2 regions of the Lysinibacillus sp. NPDC056232 genome follow, and region 1 is predicted to be linked to the other one. Evidence: riboswitches for the same ligand, from Rfam matches in the RefSeq annotation. Region 1 holds a riboswitch; the other holds the start of a gene.
What was found. Region 1 has a riboswitch for preQ1 ahead of queC (7-cyano-7-deazaguanine synthase QueC). Riboswitches for the same ligand answer to the same signal wherever they lie in the genome.
Positions count from the first base shown of each region.

Region 2: it holds a riboswitch for preQ1, as region 1 does, so the genes downstream of both, ACFCYJ_RS16435 (QueT transporter family protein) here and queC (7-cyano-7-deazaguanine synthase QueC) in region 1, are expected to answer to the same signal.

Region 1 is NZ_JBHJTF010000002.1:3,038-13,711, forward strand. Features, by position in the region: gene ACFCYJ_RS02050 (aminotransferase class I/II-fold pyridoxal phosphate-dependent enzyme) at 1-243, shown strand, start outside; gene speD (adenosylmethionine decarboxylase) at 240-674, shown strand; gene speE (polyamine aminopropyltransferase) at 674-1,528, shown strand; PreQ1 riboswitch class I at 1,756-1,802, shown strand; gene queC (7-cyano-7-deazaguanine synthase QueC) at 2,154-2,813, shown strand; gene queD (6-carboxytetrahydropterin synthase QueD) at 2,817-3,290, shown strand; gene queE (7-carboxy-7-deazaguanine synthase QueE) at 3,283-4,011, shown strand; gene ACFCYJ_RS02080 (helix-turn-helix domain-containing protein) at 4,537-5,325, shown strand; gene ACFCYJ_RS02085 (C45 family autoproteolytic acyltransferase/hydrolase) at 5,318-6,352, shown strand; gene ACFCYJ_RS02090 (hypothetical protein) at 6,551-7,054, shown strand; gene bioW (6-carboxyhexanoate--CoA ligase) at 7,035-7,766, shown strand; gene bioF (8-amino-7-oxononanoate synthase) at 7,770-8,939, shown strand; gene ACFCYJ_RS02105 (transglutaminase family protein) at 9,105-9,959, opposite strand; gene ACFCYJ_RS02110 (alpha-E domain-containing protein) at 10,021-10,674, opposite strand, start outside.
Region 2 is NZ_JBHJTF010000022.1:48,964-59,637, reverse strand. Features, by position in the region: gene ACFCYJ_RS16445 (MerR family transcriptional regulator) at 1-576, shown strand, start outside; gene ACFCYJ_RS16440 (CPBP family intramembrane glutamic endopeptidase) at 573-1,304, shown strand; gene ACFCYJ_RS16435 (QueT transporter family protein) at 1,507-1,989, opposite strand; PreQ1 riboswitch class I at 1,996-2,040, opposite strand; gene ACFCYJ_RS16430 (DUF1259 domain-containing protein) at 2,332-2,727, opposite strand; gene ACFCYJ_RS16425 (hypothetical protein) at 2,810-3,064, opposite strand; gene ACFCYJ_RS16420 (ABC transporter ATP-binding protein) at 3,305-3,997, shown strand; gene ACFCYJ_RS16415 (FtsX-like permease family protein) at 4,015-6,216, shown strand; gene ACFCYJ_RS16410 (TetR/AcrR family transcriptional regulator) at 6,213-6,791, shown strand; gene ACFCYJ_RS16405 (ABC transporter substrate-binding protein) at 7,132-8,154, shown strand; gene ACFCYJ_RS16400 (hypothetical protein) at 8,337-8,504, opposite strand; gene ACFCYJ_RS16395 (hypothetical protein) at 8,578-8,745, shown strand; gene ACFCYJ_RS16390 (ABC transporter permease) at 8,771-9,799, shown strand; gene ACFCYJ_RS16385 (ABC transporter ATP-binding protein) at 9,792-10,586, shown strand.

The DNA of each region.
Region 1 (10,674 bases):
ATGACACCGCAACAGGCGTGTAATGCAGAAACAGAAACAATTTTAATTTATGATGCGGTAGGTCGAATTAGTGCAGATTCATTAATGATTTATCCACCGGGAATACCACTAGTGATCCCAGGAGAAGTTATTTCAGAGGAAGTAGTAGAATTATATAACTTCTATTTTCTTAATTTTGGGAATGTTCTAATTGAAACTAAAGAAGAAAATTATATAACAGTCGTAAGGGAGATAGATAAATGAGCATTGAATTATCAACATTAGGTAGACACGTATTAATCGAATTTTATGGTTGCCCAAGTGAAATTATTGAGCAAAACGCTTTAATCGAGCAGTTTATGAATGAAGCCGCAGACTATTCTGGGGCAACAATTGTAGAATCTTGCTTCCATCATTTCAACCCATATGGTGTTTCGGGTGCAGTCATTATTGCTGAATCACATTTAACGATTCATACTTGGCCAGAATACGGATTTGCTTCTGTTGATGTTTACACTTGTGGCGACTCAGTAAGTCCTTGGAAAGCAGCAGAATATTTAGAGCAAAAACTGCAAGCGAAAAAGACAGAATCATTTGAAGTACCTCGTGGAATGGCAGATAAAATTCGCCAATTCGCAGAACAAGAAATTGATACAATTCTAGTGAAACAAGAAGTATTAGAGGACGTGATTTAATGAAATGGTATACAGAACAATGGAGCAATCACTGTAAATTTTCAATCGGTTACAATGAAGAAATTCATAGTGAGCAATCTCCGTTCCAAAAAATCGATTTTTATAAAAGTGAAGAGTTTGGTACTTTCTTCACTTTAGATGGATTGATGATGGTCAATGAAAAAGATGAGTTCGTTTATCACGATATGATTACGCACCCAGCATTCGCTACTAACCCAGATATAAAAAAGGTATTAATTATTGGTGGTGGTGATGGTGGTACGGCTCGTGAAGTACTACGTTACAAATCAGTAGAAAAAGTAGTAATGGTTGAAATCGATGAGTTAGTATTCCGTTTAAGCCAGAAATACCTTCCAATTACAGCTGCTGGTGTCGAAGAGGATCCACGTATGGAAATGATTTTCGATGATGGCTTAGCTTACGTTCAAAACGCAGTTGATCAATCATTCGATTTAATATTAGTAGATTCTACTGATCCAATTTCAGTCGGTGAAGGTTTATTTACAACAGCTTTCTATAAAGAATGTTACCGTGTATTAAACGAAAAAGGGATTTTAATTAACCAACACGAATCACCATACTTCGTGGAGTATGCAGAAAACATGCGTAAAGCACATAAAAAAATTAAAGGTATTTTCCCAATCGCAAGCGTATATCAATTCCATATGCCAACATATCCATCGGGACACTGGCTATTCGGATTTGCTTCAAAAGTATTACATCCAATTAAAGATATTCAAGTAGATGCTTGGGACAAATTTGCTCTAAAAACGAACTATTACAATACAGATTTACACGTTGGTGCATTCGCACTTCCTACATTTGTGAAAGAGGCACTTGATCGTGATGAATAAACCAATAAATGTTGGTTATTAAAGTTGACTTTGCGTTATTCCTTTCGACGGAACAACTAGTTTTCGACCAAGAACTCGCTTTGCAATGCAAGTAATTCGTCCGGATTGGGCAGTATAACAGTGGTTTTTCCAGAGAAGCATTTATGGGAAGATTTTATAAAAAAAATCAATTTGACGTTTTGTACTATTTTTTGTATTATATTGAAGAAAAGAGTGCCCGGACTAGAACGGGAGAGGTTCATAGCTGATACCCTCTATAAAAAACTATGGAAACATGACAATATGCCATGTCCATATCGGACGTGGCTTTTTTTTATGTTTTTACTTATGTTTTAATAGAACGATTGGTGATGCCTCTCTTGAAAAGTGTTGGGAAACATTTTACAAGGAGGTTTTTTTATGTCTTGCCGAAGCCATGAAGAAGGACTGACGCATTAAAGTACACAATATTCATATGTCGTTTAATGAACCACGATCTTAATCCAGAAAAAATTGATTATCGATCAATGAGGAATTGAATAGTTCAATCAAGAAAGAGGTATTTAGCTACCCTCTAAAAAAAACTAAGAAGAAGCAGCACTTTTTCTTAGAGTGCTGTTTTTTCGATAAAAGGGAGTTTTTATAGATGAAGCAGGGAAAAGCAATTGTTGTATTTAGTGGAGGTCAGGACAGTACAACCTGTTTGTTCTGGGCAAAAGAACGTTTTAAAGAAGTTGAGGCAGTAACTTTTGATTATGGTCAAAGGCATCGTTTTGAAATTGAATGTGCGAAGATGATAGCAGAGGAGCTCGGTGTCAAGCATCACATTCTTGATATGTCACTCCTGAATCAGCTTGCTCCGAATGCATTGACACGACAAGACATAAAGGTAGAAGACGGAGAAAATGGTGAGCTTCCATCGACTTTTGTACCTGGCCGAAATCTTCTCTTTCTTTCATTTGCGGGCGTTTTAGCGAGCCAAGTAGGAGCTAAGCATATTGTAACTGGCGTTTGTGAAACAGATTTTAGCGGATATCCGGATTGCCGAGATGTTTTTATTAAATCCTTAAATGTAACGTTAAATTTATCGATGGATGATTCCTTTGTGATTGATACACCGTTGATGTGGCTGAATAAGGCACAGACATGGGAGCTTGCTGATCAGTTTGGGGCACTTGAATTTATTCGAGAAAGAACGCTGACTTGCTATAACGGTGTAATAGCAGATGGCTGTGGTGAATGCCCGGCATGTCATCTTCGAAAAAAAGGGCTTGATGAGTATTTGAGTTACAGGAAGGAGTCTTAAGGCATGTCAGATTTTAGAATCGTCGATAAGCTCCAAAAAATAGATGTAGATATTCAAAGAAATCAATTGAACTATCATGCAAAACGTGTTCTCGTAAGCAAAGAATTTACCTTCGATGCTGCTCATCATTTACATAATTATGAGGGGAAATGTAAAAACTTGCATGGTCATACGTATCGCGTAGTTTTAGCATTAAGTGGATACACAGATGAACGCGGTTTGATGATTGATTTTGGCGATATAAAAGGAATTTGGAAAGAAAAAATAGAGATTCATTTGGATCACCGTTATTTAAATGAAACGCTCCCACCCATGAATACGACGGCAGAGAACATTGTTGTTTGGATTTACGAAAAGATGGCTGCGGCCTTGCTTGATGAACAAAGATATAACGGTGCGCGTGTAGAGTTTATCCGGCTATATGAAACTCCGACAAGCTATGCAGAAGCGAGACGGGAGTGGATAGAAGTTGAGTAAGATACCTGTTATCGAGATTTTTGGACCGACGATTCAAGGTGAGGGAATGGTAGTTGGCCAAAAGACCATGTTTGTGAGAACTGCTGGCTGTGATTATTCCTGTTCTTGGTGTGATTCATCGTTTACGTGGGATGGCAGCGGAAAGCATCTTATTGTCCAAATGACAGCGGAAGAGATTTGGTCGGAGTTGAAACGTCTTGGAGGCAGTGGCTTTTCATTTGTCACGATTTCAGGTGGCAATCCTGCACTTATCCGAAATTTGGAGGAGTTCATTGCAATTTTAAAAGAAAATGACATAAAGGTCGGGGTGGAAACACAAGGAAGTAGGTGGCAAAAATGGATGTATGAGATAGATGAACTGACAATCTCACCAAAGCCACCTAGCTCTGGTATGACAACAGACTATTCGGTGCTCTCTGATATCTTCGAAAAACTTAAAAATCGAAACAGTAATCACCATATATCCCTCAAAATAGTCGTTTTTAATCAAGCGGATTACGAGTATGCTAAACAAATTCACCATCGGTATCCAAAGATTCCTTTTTATCTCCAAGTCGGTAATGATGATCTTACGACGATTGACAATTCACGTTTAATACTACATTTATTAGATAAATATCATGCGCTGATTGATAAAGTGATGAAGGATGAGGAATTCAGAGATGTCAAAGTACTGCCACAGGTGCATGCTCTTGTTTGGGGGAATAAAAGAGGTGTATAGTGTGCCATTACAGGAAAAATTGTATGGTTTTATCATTATTTATTAGGCTTCCATCAGATATGTGCTGTAAAACCTTCAAATCGAAAGGGAAAAGTTCTTAACTTAGGAAGGTGTGAAAGTATAGGCTAATTTGGCCTATACTTTTTTGATGCGCGCAGCATGAATGTAATCTATAGAATATATAGCTGAACCGCGAAGATAGAAGTAGTGACTAGCCAAGTGCAAGGGTGCTCGTAGCGATGCGGAATCTGCAAACAACTGAGTGACCAACATCGTGTTGTTGCCGCTACCGCTTCGCTTTCACGCAGATAAAACCCTTTTGCTGACGCTTCGCTTTCGCACAAAAAACATCTGCTACTGCCGCTTCGCTTTCGTGCAAAAGACATTTGTTAGCCTAAAGTTTCCGGCGGATGTCATAAATTTGAGATGAGGCTTGTATGAATAGCAAGCTAATTATTTTTGAATTTCCCTCTTGACCTTAAAGTAACTTTAAGATGTATCATTGAATTAAAGGAGGCGTAATGGTTGAGTAAGTTGATGACAATACAGGATTTCGCCGAAAGAACTGGTATTTCCAAAAGCGCATTAAGATATTATGAGTCACAAAATTTACTTCGTTCAGTCAGTAGAGACATTAGTGGGTATCGAGTTTATTCTGAAGATCAAGTTGAAGTAGCTAAATTAATCTCAAGTTTACGTTTGGCAGATATACCAATAAAAAATATTCAAGCGTATTTAGAGGAAAGCGATGAAATAACAAGACAAAAGATGATGGATAATTGGATTCAGATGATAAAGGGAAGGCTAGATATTTTAAATGTAAGTTTACGCTACTTAGAAAGTGAAAATACTAGCAAAAATATCTATCTATTAGAGAAAAGCGCAGAAAAAATTATTTGGTTTTTTGCTGAATCCGAAATTGGTGAATTCAGAGAAATTGTTAATAAGAAAGCTAAAGAACTTGAGCAATTAAATATTCAAATAAAAAATTGCTATTTAAAATATATATCTGGAAAAGACGTGATTAAAGTCCAATTTGGCTTCGGAATACCTTTAGACATACACCCAAACAAGCAAATTGAAACAGATTTTTTAGAACATATGCCAGCTTGTATATACATTGCTATGTCCTTTAATGATTCAATCACAAAAATTCAAGATGGTTATTGCAAATTAATAAACTATGCAAATGAAAATAACTGGGTTCCTACAGGTTCCATACTAGAATGGTATCGAGGGAATGATTTTACTAATCTCGACTTATTATTGCCGGTCACACAATTTGGGAAGAGGGGGGAAATGAAAAATGTATAAAAATGATGAAGAGTTAGTTGTAAGAATAGTAGAATTGAAAGGAAATTATTATCAATTTGGCTTGGAGCAAGGTAGAGAATTAAGGTCATTACCGATCTTTGAACAATTGGAACAGCTAGGGAAATTGAATGTTAACTCAAATGTACAAAAGGCGAAGGAAATAGTAAAAAATGTTTCACCGAATCTTTTTCAAGAATTAATCGGCTTGGCAGAAGGATTAGATATGGAAATAGATAATACTATTAAACTTTTTAGTGGATATGATGTAGCATTTCCACAAATGGGGTGTACTACATTAGTAAATGATGGCTATTATGTACGCAATTATGATTTTAGTCCGGAAATGTACGATGCAAGGCTTGTATGGATGAATCCTACAGATGGCTATGTTAGCGTAGGCTTTAGTCAGCAAATAATTGGAAGACTTGATGGAATGAATGAAAAGGGGCTCGTTGTAGGGTTACATTTTGTGAATAACGAATACAAGGAAGAGGGATTTATAGCAACGACTATTGTTAGAATGCTATTAGAACAATGTGCAAATATTGAAGAGGCACTAAATTTCATCACAAATATACCTCATGGTTATTGCTACAATTACTCCATTACAGATCAAAGTGGAACAAGTGTAATAGTAGAAGCTTCCCCGCAACAACAGATCATCAATTTCACGAATCCTCTTATTTGTACCAATCACTTTGAGTCAGAAATATTGAGAGAGAAAAACAGAATAGGAATACAAGGATCAATAAAAAGTAAGGACTATGTGAGTTCCTTATTATCGGAAAGTTTATCACCCATGTCTACATACCATCACTTTAATGATGAAAGTTCCCCGATATTTTTTAAACACTATAAAGAGTACTTTGGTACGTTGCATACAGTTGTCTATTGCCCAAAAGATTTAAGCATCATAATTGGAGTTGGTGGGAATTGTGAACCAATGATGTTTTCTCTAAAAGAATATATGGAGGGGACATTCATTCTACCTGAATATATGAAAGGGACAATTAATCAATCTAAATAAAAAGGACCTGTGGTTGCAATATCACCGATTTAGTGATAAGTAACAAAATCGTATTTTCACAAATAATAAAAAATCCTACCATTTTATCTACTTTCCAATCTACATTTGTGTTAACTTATTATTAATTGAGGTTAACTCAAATTAAGGAGAATAGGAGAAAACAACAACAAGTATTTAAGAGTAAGATGGAGGAATAAAATGATCCGAAAGTTTTCTACTTATGATCTTGCCCAGATTTCATTGCTAGCTTGTCTTATTATCGTTTCAGGCATATTTAAAATTCCAACAGGTATTCCTGGGTCAGAATTTCAATTATCAGCACCTATTGCAGTTGCGATTGCAGCGGTGTTTGGATTTAAGCGATATTTTCTAGCGGGGATCATTGCAAGTTTAATCTTATTTTTACTAGGTATACACTCGATCTTAAATGTGGAGATCGCATTCATTTTTCGATTGACTGTAGGCCTACTCATTGTTTTATTTGGGCCTTCAATTCCGGTACTTGTTTTGGCAGGCCCAATTGGAACAACGATTGCTAGATTTGGTTTAGCTTTTACGTTAGGGACTCCATTTTTACCGATATTAGTTTTGGCTATTCCAGGTATGGTAATCACAGCTGTTAGTGTTTATCCTATAACGAAAATGTTACATACAATTAATAGGAAAGTAGCAGGTAATAATCATGTTAAAAGCGTGTTATAGCATTCGAATGCGTGCGGCTGAAAGAAGTCTTGAACTAGGGGAAAAGCATATATCTGGTGGTGAACGGATAGGTAGTAAATCTCAGATAGAGCCAATCGTAAAACAGTTATTGAGCAAAGCAAGTAATCATTCACGTGGAGATGCTGACTTTATTCAAATTACCGTTGAAAAAATTGCACATGATCAGATACAGTATATGCCACCTTTAGAAATTACGACAGTTGAGGCTGCTTCAATCGAAAAGGCCCATAATGAAGCAAGAAAGATACTAACCTCCTTAGGTGTTTCGGAACATGCACTGAATGTTGCTTTTCATCAACTTAGTAGTAATCAAAATCTCCGAGGGGCAATCATCCTAAATAGTAAAACCGGCTTACGGCTTGACGATCGGGGGCAAAAGGGTGTTCGTGTATCACGAATCGATTGGCAAGACGCTAATGGGGACCTTAATGAACGTGTACGTGAAGCGTTGGCTCTGGCGTCGAAAGTGGCAAATTCTCCATTTACAATTGCAGAATTATGTTGGTCTGATGATCCAGATTACGTGACTGGATATGTAAGTAATCGTGCCATTGGTTATGTCAGAATTACACCGTTAAAAAGGGTAGGCTGTGAGAGCGGAGGGCGTATTTTTTTTGTGTCAGATGAAGTTGAACTAGAATCTTATATAGACTATTTAGAAAACGTACCGGTTCTCATTAGGAGGGATTAAAAAATGGATCATTGGTTTCAACGGGAATTACAATTAATAGAAGAGAATGGATTGACAAGGAAGTTACGCTCGTTTTCAAATGGAAATGAGAGCGAGGTAATCATGAATGATAAGAGATTCTTGCTTTTTTCATCTAATAACTATTTAGGTCTTGCAACAGATTTTCGGTTGAGAAAGAAAGCATCTGAAGGTATTAGTAAATACGGTACAGGAGCTGGCGGTTCGAGATTAACAACTGGAAATTTCGTTATTCATGAACAGCTTGAATCAGAAATTGCGGATTTGAAAAAAACGGAAGCAGCCATTGTTTTCAGCAGTGGTTATTTAGCGAACATTGGCGTGATTTCGAGTGTGATGAAGGCAGGGGATATTATATTTTCTGATGCCTGGAATCATGCGAGTATTATAGATGGTTGTCGCCTTAGTCAAGCAAAAACAATTGTGTATGAACATGCGGATATGGTGGATTTAGAGCATAAATTGAGACAATCACATGGAGATGGAAAGAAGTTAATTGTAACGGATGGCGTCTTTAGTATGGATGGTGATATTGCTCCACTTCCTGAAATAGTTGCGCTAGCAAAGGAATACAATGCTTACATAATGATTGATGATGCGCATGTGACAGGTATTTTAGGAAGTGATGGTTGTGGTACTGCTGATTATTTTGGGTTGAAAGATGAGATTGATTTTACAGTGGGCACGTTGAGTAAAGCGATTGGTGCAGAGGGTGGTTTTGTGGCGACATCGTCAATTGCAAAGAACTATTTACTAAATAACGCTAGATCATTTATTTTCCAAACAGGTTTATCTCCAAGTGCGATTGAAGCAGCGCGAGAAGGAATATCCATTATTCAAAATGAGCCCGAACGAAGGGAACAATTGCTGAATAATGCTAAGTATTTACGTTTAAAATTGGAGGAATCCGGTTTTGTAGTTAGGGAAGGGGAAACTCCCATTATATCTCTTCTTATTGGTGATTCCCGTGAAGCTATGCAATTTTCTGAGAAACTTATGGATGAAGGTGTCTTTATTCCAGCGATTCGACCACCAACTGTGCCAAAAGGGTCAAGCCGGTTGCGGATTACAGTGATGGCTACACATACAATGGATCAGCTCAATACAGTCATCAATAAAATTAAGAAAATAGGAAAAGAAATGGGTCTTGTATAAAAAGTCTTATAGAACTTAATAATATTGAAAAGATGTTTAATGACTAAATCGTTGTTGAACAGCGAGAGCTTTAGTTTAAGATTGCATAATCCTAATAAAACCCCTGATACTTCTGCTTAGCGTAGAAAAATCAGGGGTTTTCATTTAAACCATTGCACATTTTTGTTACAAATGATTCAATGCTTTGACACTCACTTTTACTGTTAAATCATGCTTTCCACCTGAATAAACACCTTCAACAGGGCTTATATCGGAATAATCACGGCCAATGCATAAAATAATGTGATTTTCTAATACTTCTACATTATTAGTTGGATCGAGACCAATCCAGCCAATTCCCGGTATCATGACTTCTACCCAAGCATGGGTTGCACTATCACCGATCAAGGCGGAGTTTTCGTCGACATATAAATAACCGCTCACATAGCGCGCTGGAATTCCTTTAGCTCTTAGCACCGCAAGCATGACATGTGTAAAATCCTGACAAACACCTCGCTTAAGGGCGAAAGCTTCACTTGCCGTCGTCGTCACATCGGTTGCACCCGGATCATATTCAAAAGTCGAGTATAAATATTGCATTAAATTTAATGAAAATAGCACAGGATTTTCAGCATGACCAATGGCATGATAAACTTCCTCTAACTGATTTTCTGTCATATACGTAAATTGTGTAAATTTTAAATAGGGTAAATAATGCTCATAAAATAATTGCGAGTGAAAAATGGTCTGCATTTCTGGTGAATATTGAATACGATGAATAAATGGTGCGCGTTGAATGCTGACAATAGAGGTCGTTTGGATTTCTAGTTCTTGATGCTGCTCTGGTATATAAAAAGTGCCAACCGTATTGCCCCATATATCTGTATGCTCACGCGTTAAAGATGAAGGTGTAATGGCAATTCGATAGGATAATAAGCGCTGACGCTCATCGCCTCTTGGCTTTAAGCGGATTGTATTTAAGCTTTGATCGACTTCAGACTCATATTGAAAAATATTAGTATGTTGAATTTCAAATTTCATTGTGTCCGCTTCCTTTGAATTACTGACTTGCTTGTTGATAGGGAGCTGTCGTTGATTCCTTTCAAGGTTGTACGCTGGGCTCATATAGATGATAAATTGTGGAAAATGTATTGCCAAAATCAATACATTGACACAATCTTTCCTCCATTAATAAAATCGTTTCTTCTAAGGTACTATTCCATAAATCTACATTCAATATAGCAAATAATAAACTTTTTAATGGGGCATGAAGCTCTATAAAACTTGCTGAAAGAGGATCGTTTTCTAAACAAATAAATGTTTCTTCTAACTTTTGTAAGCAAAACATCACTGAACGCGGGAAATGCTTATCCTGTAATAAATATTGAAGTACACACAGTAAATTGGTTTGGCGATGCTTTTGTAAATAAGACTCCGTCGCCTCTGATAAATCGAGTAAAAACGAACCGTCCGCTTCTAGTAACGAGAAGGTTATTTCCTTATGTTGCTCCAGTATAATTAAAGTCATACGAATCGTTTTTTCTGTACGCTCTAACCATTTCCCAACTTGCATGAAATAAAAGGGTACATCTCGATCCATCGAGCCTTCGATAAGCCCGGTAACCGTCAAAGAAGTTTTACGAACATTTTGTAAAAAAGAGTTAAGAACGATAAGTGGAATGGGTCTTTCACGTTCCAATATTTCTTGCTGTAAGGATAAATAAAAGGCATTTTGCAATTCCCAAAGTTCAATGGG
Region 2 (10,674 bases), on a different contig from region 1:
ACGGGATTAAAAACGTTAGGATTTTCATTAAAAGATATCCAAGAGCTAATGAGGCAATCGCAATGGGACATAACAGAGTCTTTAAAGTACCAAAAGGGGGAAATGCTCCGTAAATTGGTGGAAATTAAAAAGAATATTGAACTACTTGAATACACAATTTCGTTGGCTCAATCAAATCAGGTAATCGAACCAGAGATATTTATTGCATTAATTCAAAATAATTTACATATGGAATCTCAGCAGCGATGGTTAAAGGGTTATTTACCAATTGAAATTGTAGATGAGAGTTATGATGTATCAAATGGTCACAACGTTCGTTATGATGCACACTTAATAAACATTATAAATCAATTAAAAATAGCTTATAAGAACCAATTTACGGATATCGAAGTACATACTATTCTCGAAGAACTTTTTTCTCAATTACCACAATTATTTAATTGGTTACTAACAGAACCAAAACTTATGGAGATACAGTTGGATAGCATGTTATTTTCGTCACCATTTAGTAAACAAGAAGAAAAATGGCTAATTGAAAAAATAGAGACCATGCTAAAGGAGCATAAAACAAAATGAACATACTATTATGGGGATTCATTGGGTTTACTCTTTTATATGAGCCAATTATAGGTTATTGGTTATATCAAAGATTTAAAATACGTGTTCCGACTAATCCCGCAAGCAGGATACACTATTATAAGATTGTTATGTTAGGTTTGTGGTTACCAACATTTATTATTTTAATAGTAGTGGCAAATTCTGAACTTACTTTAGAAGAACTACGCGTAATAATGCCGAGTATTAACACAAAAGCATTAGGACCAATTGCTACATATATTGTCATAGGGGTAGCTCTATTATGTAGTATATTGCTTTTATATTACGCGATTGGATATTTTATAAGTGATAATGTTAAAAATAAGATGATATTAATGAAACAAAAACAAATGAAGCAAATAGCGTTTACTGAGTTACTACCTGTTACAAAGAAAGACAAAGTCATTTGGAATCAAGTAGCATGGACAGCAGGGGTCACAGAAGAAATTATTTATCGTGGATTCCTTATATTTGCATTTAACATACTATTTCCAGAATGGTCAATTTGGTTCGTTCTATTGTGTACTTCAATAATTTTTGGTCTTGCGCATACATATCAGAGTTTATCTGGTGTCATTCGGACAACCATTTTTGGCTTTGTGTTCGGGATGCTTGCAGTCGCATTGAACTCCATTATACCTCTAATACTTCTTCATGCTTTGATTGATTATGTTGGAAAATTAGGAGATGAGAATGAAAAGGATTAAAATAACATATTATTTTCTTTCTGACTATTCATTGCAACGCTCTTTTTGCTAGGTAATAAAACTTTATTTACATGAAAAATATTCGAATTTAAACATAAGCTATGTTATTGATTTTTCCTCTTCAATTGAACACAACAAAAAAGAGGAACGGTGAACCAACCGTCCCTCTTTTTATTAAATACGGCTCGATAAGATCCGTCAGTTAAATTAAATTTTTGAAGTTTAAGCGTTTATTCAATGCATACATAATCGGTGCACCGACCGCTAAGACAACAAATTCACCTGCAGCAACAGTTAACCATGTCCAGAAGAATGGTAATTCTAATGCTAAGTTCAATTCAAAAGCAATGATGAACATTGTGCAAGTAAATAAAAATGTATTGATGACTAAACGTGCCCAAATATTTTTGACAAATTTACAAATAAGAATGAACAATCCAAGAGTAATCATTGAATGGCCTACACCGAAAACTAAATCGTAGATGCCGAGTGGTGAAAAGAGGTTAGAGATAAATACACCAATAATGATCCCGACGGCAAAGCGCGGATTAAATGCAACTAAATGATTAAACATTTCAGATATTCGGAACTGCACCTCTGTAAAGCCAAATGGTGCAACTAGTAATGTAATAGCAATGTAGAGCGCTGCGATAATGCCACTCGTTGCTAAAAATTTTATTTTCATATTCATTTCTCCTTAGTTTTTTTACGTGGGATGGTTACGAACCACGTGAAGCAAATGCAATCATATCAATGTTCATGCTTATTTGTAAATAGCGTTGAGTAAAAAAAGCGCAGAAATTCATAGTACTAACGGTAATATTTAGCTCTTGTTCGTTGCTCATTAATTAGATAGGTGTGTGTTTGACCAGGATTCGAATTTTGAATCCATAAGAAGGGGGCTTGTACCCTTGCTTCTTTACATATGGAATGAAATTGGACTATAGATGAGAAACAACCACTTAAGGAGAGTCCAGCCATATCAAAAAAGAACTGTTCTAAGCAGTTCTTTTAACAAGTGTAGTTATCAGTAGTTTTTTAAAACGCTAAATGCTTGAGCAAATTTTTGGGCAAAGGTTAATGGAGGCTCTATTGATTGAAAATGGACGTACAAAATAGTTGGGTCCGTATATATCCAATGATTATGAATAGCACTTATAATTAAATTATTTTCTGCAAGTACTTTAACAAATGGCTGTAATTCTTCTTGGAGTACTACAACTTCACCTAAGTTAAGTGCATTTCCATATATATCAAGCGATTCGAATGTTATCCCAGCATGAAGTGCACTACGACTTGGGCGACCTTGAATTTTCACATGAAGATTTCGATGAAGTTTTACTGAGCATACGCCATGTTCCACAGAAGCTTTTCCATTGGCAATCTGTGCAAATTTCGTACACATATTTTGAAAGCTTTGCATTTTAGACACCTCTACTTTTTATATTAATAATGAGGATGTCTTGGCGTGAAAGTAGTACATATAACGGGTTTCTGATTTGAAATTACTCATCTAAAATATTTTTAATTTCTTCTATTTCCAAAATTAAATCGTCTACTTGTTGCTTGAATTCATCTGTATATTCTAATTCCTCATCCAATTCTTTTGTATACTCTAAGGCATTTAAGGCAAAATCCAAAGCAAATGCAAATAGACTGTCACATAGATTAGAAATGATTGTGTCAATATCCCCAACATTTGCATTTTGATTCTCTTGTGAATAAGAAGGTTGATTTGAATTGGTTTCATTATTGTTCATGATATTCCTCCTTTTTGAGAACAGCACTAGTCTCATTTGCATCATATGCTTTAAATGTAAAAAAGGAGACTGAAAAGGAATATTGTTGTAGAAAAATTTAGTCGCATCTAACCAGATGTGGCTTTTTACTATGCATGATTGAACGGAGCATTTTGGTTATTGACAAATTAATTAATCAATAATATCGTTTATTTATTAATTGATTAATTAATTAATAAACGAAATGTTTGGAGGTCTAACATGTTAAGAGTAGAAAATTTGGTTAAAAGTTATCAAAATGGTCGTGAATTGCTTTATGCATTAGATTCAGTTTCATTGTCAATTGATGATGGGGAATTCGTTGTCATTTTAGGCCCTTCTGGATCCGGTAAATCTACGCTTCTTAATGTAATTTCAGGTTTAGAGCAGCCAGATTCAGGGAGTGTTACTTATGATGACTATGAGATTTGTGGGTTAAATCAGAAAGAACTAACGTTGTTTAGACGTGATAAAACAGCTTTTATCTTTCAAGCATATTATTTACTCCCATTTTTAAATGTAGAATCTAACATTAAAATGGGTGCTGATTTAAAAGGGAACAAAAATATTACTGAAATAATGGATGGTTTAGGACTTCGAGGATTAGAAAAACGTCTTCCTTATGAACTTTCAGGGGGACAACAACAACGAGTGTCTATTGCCCGTGCATTAGCGAAAAAACCGGATTTTTTGTTTTGTGATGAGCCTACTGGAGCATTAGATGAAGAAACGAGCAAACAAATCTTAACTTATTTGAAGCAACTTCAAAAACAATTGAAATTTACAATTATTATGGTAACTCACAATGTTAGTATTGCTCAAATCGCAACAAAAATTATTAAAATGGGTAGCGGAAGAATCGTAGAAGTATCTAGCAATGCTGATCCAAGAGATGTTAATGAAATTACATGGTGAGAAAGGGAGTACATTTGATGAGAGTAAAAAAACAGTTTCCGCTCGTAATGGTTGTTGCCTGTGCAGTATTTATTTGTACGTTACTGGTTTTCTATCTTCAAAACATAGACTCCATAAAGAAGGTACAAGAACATCAACATCAGCAGGACTTTACGCTTATTCTACAAGGAGGGGATATAACGGACCTTTCAAATAAGTATTCTTTTACGTATGATCCTGTAACATATAAAGTCATTTATGATGAAAAAAATATATATCGTGTTATGCGAAATACGCGCAACATTGATATTCCAATATACTTGGAAGGCGTTGCTCCAAAAAGAACAACTGAAATTGCAATAGATAAAAATTATTCACAGGAGAATAAATTAGCACTAGGAGATACAGTTACTATTAGCAATACAACATATTCAATTAGTGGAGTTTTTACTTTACCTGACGCAATTTCACCGCTGGTAGCTAATAATGGTGCTGGCTACAAACCTACTACTCAAGCATTAATACTATGTAGTGAAGAAGTTTACTCAAATTGGGATGAGCAGGAAAAAACAAGTTATTCGGGCCGTTTTTTTGAAAGTGTATCTGAGGAACAGAAACAACTCCTTCTAGAAAAAATGCTTATGGATTCAAATATAAAGTCCGTGTTGAAGAAAGAGGATAATCCACAAATACTTTCTACATTAATCGCAAAAGAAAAAATGTTTAAAATCTGTCTTATTAGCGCTTTAAGTTTCTTCGGTTTAACTGTAATGGTTTTGCTTGTTACTATCATTATCCAAAATATAAATGAAGCAAAATCAAATATGGGTGTTTTAAAAGCACTTGGCTACTCTAAGCTACAAATTGCTAAAAGATATTTCCTAATTGGACCTTTCTTGTTTATAGGCGCAGTTGTAGGATATTTAGTTTCCTATGCAGTTAGCCCTCTGTTCATTAATAGAATGAATGCTACATTTCTCGTGCCAAATGTTTCACTAAATTTTGATCTTGTACAATTCATACTGTTTATAACAATCCCCGCGCTGTTTTTCTCTATAATGGCTTTTGGGATTGCCGTATTTACCTTGCGTAAACCGCCATTAGAAATGATTCATAATGCAGAATCAGTAAAATTAAATTTTCTTGTTAAGCGAATTAGGAAAAACAGATCAACTAATCCTTTTAAGAAAGCGGTCTTTAAAGCAATCGTATTAAATAATTTTCTGTTAGTCTTTTTGGCGTTGCTGACAGGATTTATGGCTAGCGCTAATTTACAGATTGCTTTTTCTTTGCAGGCAATGTCTGATAAGGTATCCTCTTTAACACTTAAAGGTTCCGAATATAAAAGTAATGTTCGATTTATTGAGGCGAAGGAAATGAAACTTTTAGATTCTGAAACACCTTATTTTTCAGAAGACTGTAAAATAGAATTTCCGAATGGTGATGTATTAAATAACGGCCAATTTATGGCATTATCTAGTAGTCGTTCTCTTTTTAAACTTTATAGTGTTCAGAAACAGGAGAATATAGATATTTCAAAGCAGGAAGGCCTTGTGGTGAATGATTGGATGCGCAAGAAATATGATTTGACGATTGGTGACGCTGCGAAAATTCATATAAATAATGTTACGTATCAGTTACCTATAACAGCTTTTGAGCAATCAGTGTATGGGGAAGTAGTTTACAGTAATATGGATGTTGCAATCAATACTGGCCTTTTAGAAAAAGAAGGATATAATGGTGTATTTACTAAAGACAATGTCGAGTTTGACAACAAGCAGCATATGTTTGTTTCAAAACTTGAAGACGTATTATTTGCAAGCTCTCAGCAAAAAGGTACGTATTTCGCACTATCCTTTTTATTCATCTCAATTGGCTTAGCTTTAAGCATTTTAACGATTAGTATTGTAATGAAAATCATTATTTCCTCTAATCGTAAATACTTGGCGATGATGAAAGCATTTGGATATACAAATGCAGAATGCAATCGTATCGTATTATCGGGCTTTCGAATAATTGCCTACATCGGATTTATAATTGGCACACTCTATGCTATTGTTTTAACTAAATTTTTATTTGATTTATTGGCTAAAGCATCAACTGTAGCAATACCAATGACACCAGATAGCAAGGTAATAACAATTTCTCTCGTGATCTTTGCTGTTTCATACGAGGTCATTATGTTACTCTATAAAAAAAGCATGAATGCAGTAACTTTGCAGGAGGTTATGATGAAATGAATAAACGCCGCGAACAGAAGGAAGTTAGACGAGAGCAAATTCTAAACGCGGGCTTGGATTTGTTTATTAGAAACGGTTATCAAGGAACTACAACAAAAGAGATTGGTGACTCAGTTGGAATAAGCCAAGGATTACTGTTTCATTATTTCGGTTCTAAAGAAGAGGTATACCTTGAACTTTTAAATCGAGCTAAAACTAGTATGTCTGTTATTGGTATTTCTGAAGGGGAATTTGCACAACCGTTAGAGTATTTAAATGGAATAGTTACTTCAATACTTGATTCCTTTAAAACTCACCCATTATCGCCAAAATTATTAATGTTAGTTGCGCAAACGCAAATAGCAAGTAACTTACCAGATACTATAAAACAAGTTGCTAAGGATCTTGCAGCATCTGAGGGATTTGAAAGTTTAGTAAAAGAGGGTCAAGTTAAGGGAGTAATACGAGATGGTGATCCTAAAGCACTCGCAGGTTGTTTTTATTCAGCCATTCAAGGTGTTGCTCAAACGTACGTATGCTTCCCAGATATCCCGTTACCACAAAGTAGTTGGTTAGTTGATATTTTGAAGAAGTAAAAGCGAATAAATACTGTTTTGAAGGCCTGACATTTCTTATGGGGAATGTCAGGTTTTTTAGATTCTCCATAATTTACCTCGAAAATCAAATAACTTCGCAAAATTGTCAAAAAAATTTTTGCTATGTTAGAAAAAGAAATCAATTTGTAAAAACAGCGCAGTTTAGCGGTTTAAAGCGGCAAATTGAATGAAAAGATAAAATATTTAGCTGGATTTAAAAGTCAGAACATTCATAATGTTGTTGACGAACCTTGATAATAACGATAATATAGCGATACGTTCACACTTTGCTTGGATAAAGTGTGATAAATATCAGAGATCAAAATCGGGGGGATTATTTGTGAAAAGCAATTTAAAAAAGCTTTCGTTCCTGTTATTGGGGTTAGTTTTAATGCTTGCTGCTTGTGGTAGCAGTGGTTCTAGTTCGTCGGATTCAAAAGGGAACGAAACGAATAACGCAAGTGAGAGCGGCAATGCAGATGATAAAACATATAAGATCGGGATTACTCAAATTGTGGAGCATCCATCTTTAAATGCTGCAACTGAAGGTTTCAAAAAAGCAATTGAAGAATCTGGCTTAAAAGTTGATTACGATCCGCAAATAGCGCAAGGTGATAACAGTCTTAACACGACGATTGCAAACAATCTAGTAAGTGCCAATGTAGATTTAATCTTTGCTAACTCTACGCCATCTGCACAGGCGGCGGCGACGGCTACTAGTGATATTCCAATTGTCTTTACTTCTGTAACAGATGCTGTTGGAGCACAGCTCATTGACTCTATGGAGAAGCCAGGGAAAAATGTAACAGGAACAATCGATTTACATCCTGATACTATTTCGAAAACAGTGGCATTCTTAAAGGAATTGGGTGCGAAAAAAGTAGGTATGGTTTACAACGCTGGTGAGCAAAACTCAGTAGCGCAAGTAAAAGAAGTGAAAAAAGTGATGGGTGAACAAGGCTTAACAGTGGTTGAGGCATCTGCGGCAACGTCTGCAGAAGTAAAACAAGCTGCTGAATCGTTAATCGGTAAAGCCGATGCATTCTATATCATTACTGATAATACAGTAGTTTCGGCACTAGAGTCTGTCATTGATGTAGCGAATGCAAATAAATTACCATTAGTTGTAGGTGAGCTTGACTCTGTGGCACGGGGTGGCTTAGCGGCATATGGTTTTGAATATTATGACATCGGTTATGAAGCAGGGCAAATGGCTGTGAAGATTCTAAAAGGTGAAGCAACTCCTGCTGATGTTCCAGCTCAATATCCACAAAAGCTAAAACTATTAATAAATAAAAAAGTAGCGGATGATTTAGGAATCGACATTAAAGATTCTTGGGGTGCAGAGCTTGTAGAAAAGTAATGGCCTAACATGATCATCTTATGAGACGAAGCGGGGGAGAACTAAAACTGCCTCCGCTTTATCTACTTTTAGAGTAAAAATTGAAATCAATTATGCGGAAGAATCACCGTTCTATTTAGAATTATGTATTGATTCACAAGTATGATGGGATAATCTTTTCTAGTTTCACCTTATTGAGAAGGTTATGGTTCAAGTCTTGTTAAAAGTATGCCATGTGGATAAGTTGATTGGAGTGGAGGCTGGGCGACTTCTTGGGGATTAGCGATAGAGGAACGAAGGCTAAAACCATCACATCCTGTGATAACGCCTTCGTGACCAACATCGGTGCTGTTGCTGTCGCTTCGTTGCACTACGCTTTTGCACAGAATGAAACCCTTTTGCTGCCGCTACGTTAGCACTTCGCTTTCGCGCAAAAAACATCTGTTGGCCCAAGCGGCTCATTGGACGCCCCCAGGAAGCTTTGCTCTGCGCGAAAGCGAAGCGTCAGCAACAAATGTTTTAACTGTGCGAAAGCGAAGCGTCAGCAACAAAGCGCCCAGCCGGAACGGAAATCAACTTCAAGTTATGGTGATGAGCCAAATTATATATTAAGAAATTATTAGGAGATGATTCAACTATGTTTATAGCAATATTTGGCGCGATGGAGCAAGGGATCATCTATGCAATTATGGCACTTGGTGTGTATTTAACATTCCGTGTGTTAGATTTTCCGGATTTAACGGTTGATGGAAGCTTTGTAACAGGGGCGGCTACAGCGGCGACGATGATTCTGCTTGGCTACCACCCGATCTTAGCGACTTTAGTGGCAATTGTTGCTGGATTTATTGCTGGATGTATGACAGGAATTCTTCACACAAAGGGGAAAATTAATCCTCTATTATCAGGGATTTTAATGATGATTGCTTTGTATTCTATTAACCTACGTATTATGGGGTCAACGGCAGAAAATACGATAGGTCGTCCAAATATTCCACTATTAAATTCAGAGACTTTATTTTCAAAGTTTCAAGCGTTTTGGAGTAATTTAGGAATCGATACGGCATTAAATAACCTACTAAAAGGCTTCGGCGTTCAGCAACTACCTTCAACATGGAGCACAATAATCGTAGTGTTAATCATCACGATTTTAATTAAGTTCATTGTAGACTGGTTCTTAAAAACAGAGATCGGCCTAGCTATTCGAGCAACTGGTGATAATAAGCGTATGATTCGTAGCTTCTCGGCTAATACAGATACTCTTATTATTCTTGGGCTAGGACTTTCTAATGCACTTGTTGCATTTTCGGGTGCTTTAATCGCGCAATATTCGAAGTTCTCAGATGTAAGTATGGGGATCGGGATGATTGTGATCGGTCTTGCATCTGTTATTATCGGCGAAGCAATCTTCGGTACAAAAACGATTATGCGCACAACTTTCGCTGTTATAGCTGGAGCGATCATTTACCGCATTATTTTAGCATTAGCATTACGAGTAGATTTCCTAGATTCAGGGGATATGAAATTAATAACAGCTATCATTGTTATTATAGCGTTGATTTTACCTCAATTTATCAATAAGAGGAAGGCGCGCAAACGCAAGGTGAAACGCGCAGCAGAGAAGACACGCGTAAAGACGGTTGAGCAGGGAGGAAATGGCCTTGCTTAAATTAAACGGCATTAATAAGGTATTTAATGAAGGTACACCTGATGAAAAAATGGCACTTGCAGAAATTAATTTGCACTTAAAGCCAGGAGATTTCGTTACAATTATCGGCAGTAATGGTGCTGGTAAATCGACCATGATGAATATGATTTCTGGCGCACTAACACCAGACTTTGGCACGGTTTCAATTGATGAAAATGAGGTTACGACTTTACCAGAATATAAGCGCTCCCACTACATCGGTCGCGTATTCCAGGATCCAATGGCTGGTACAGCGCCAACAATGACGATTGAGGAAAATTTAGCATTAGCTTATTCACGTAATAAGAGTAGAGGCATGCGTATCGGTGTTGATAAAAAGCGCCGAGAATTTTTCAAGGAATCCTTGCAGATGTTGGGCTTGAATTTGGAAAATCGCCTATCTGCAAAAGTTGGCTTACTTTCCGGAGGGGAGCGTCAAGCGCTGTCTCTTTTAATGGCAACATTCACGAAGCCTTCGATTTTATTGCTAGATGAGCATACGGCGGCACTTGACCCATCTCGTGCTGAGTTAATCACACGTATTACAAAATATTTAGTTGAGAAAGACAGCTTGACGACATTAATGGTCACGCACAACATGCAACAAGCATTAGACTTAGGAAATCGACTGATTATGATGGATAAAGGTCAAATCATTTTAGAGGTTGGCGAAGATCGCAAGCATGAATTAACCATCCCGGATTTAATGGCAGAGTTCGAACGTATCCGCGGTGAGAAAATGAACTCAGACCGTGCATTACTAGGATAATAAATGATAAAACGCTCATACAAAATGTGTGGGCGTTTTTCGCTTGATGTCGATATTTTGGGGAGTTGGTTGATAAATTAAAAAAGTT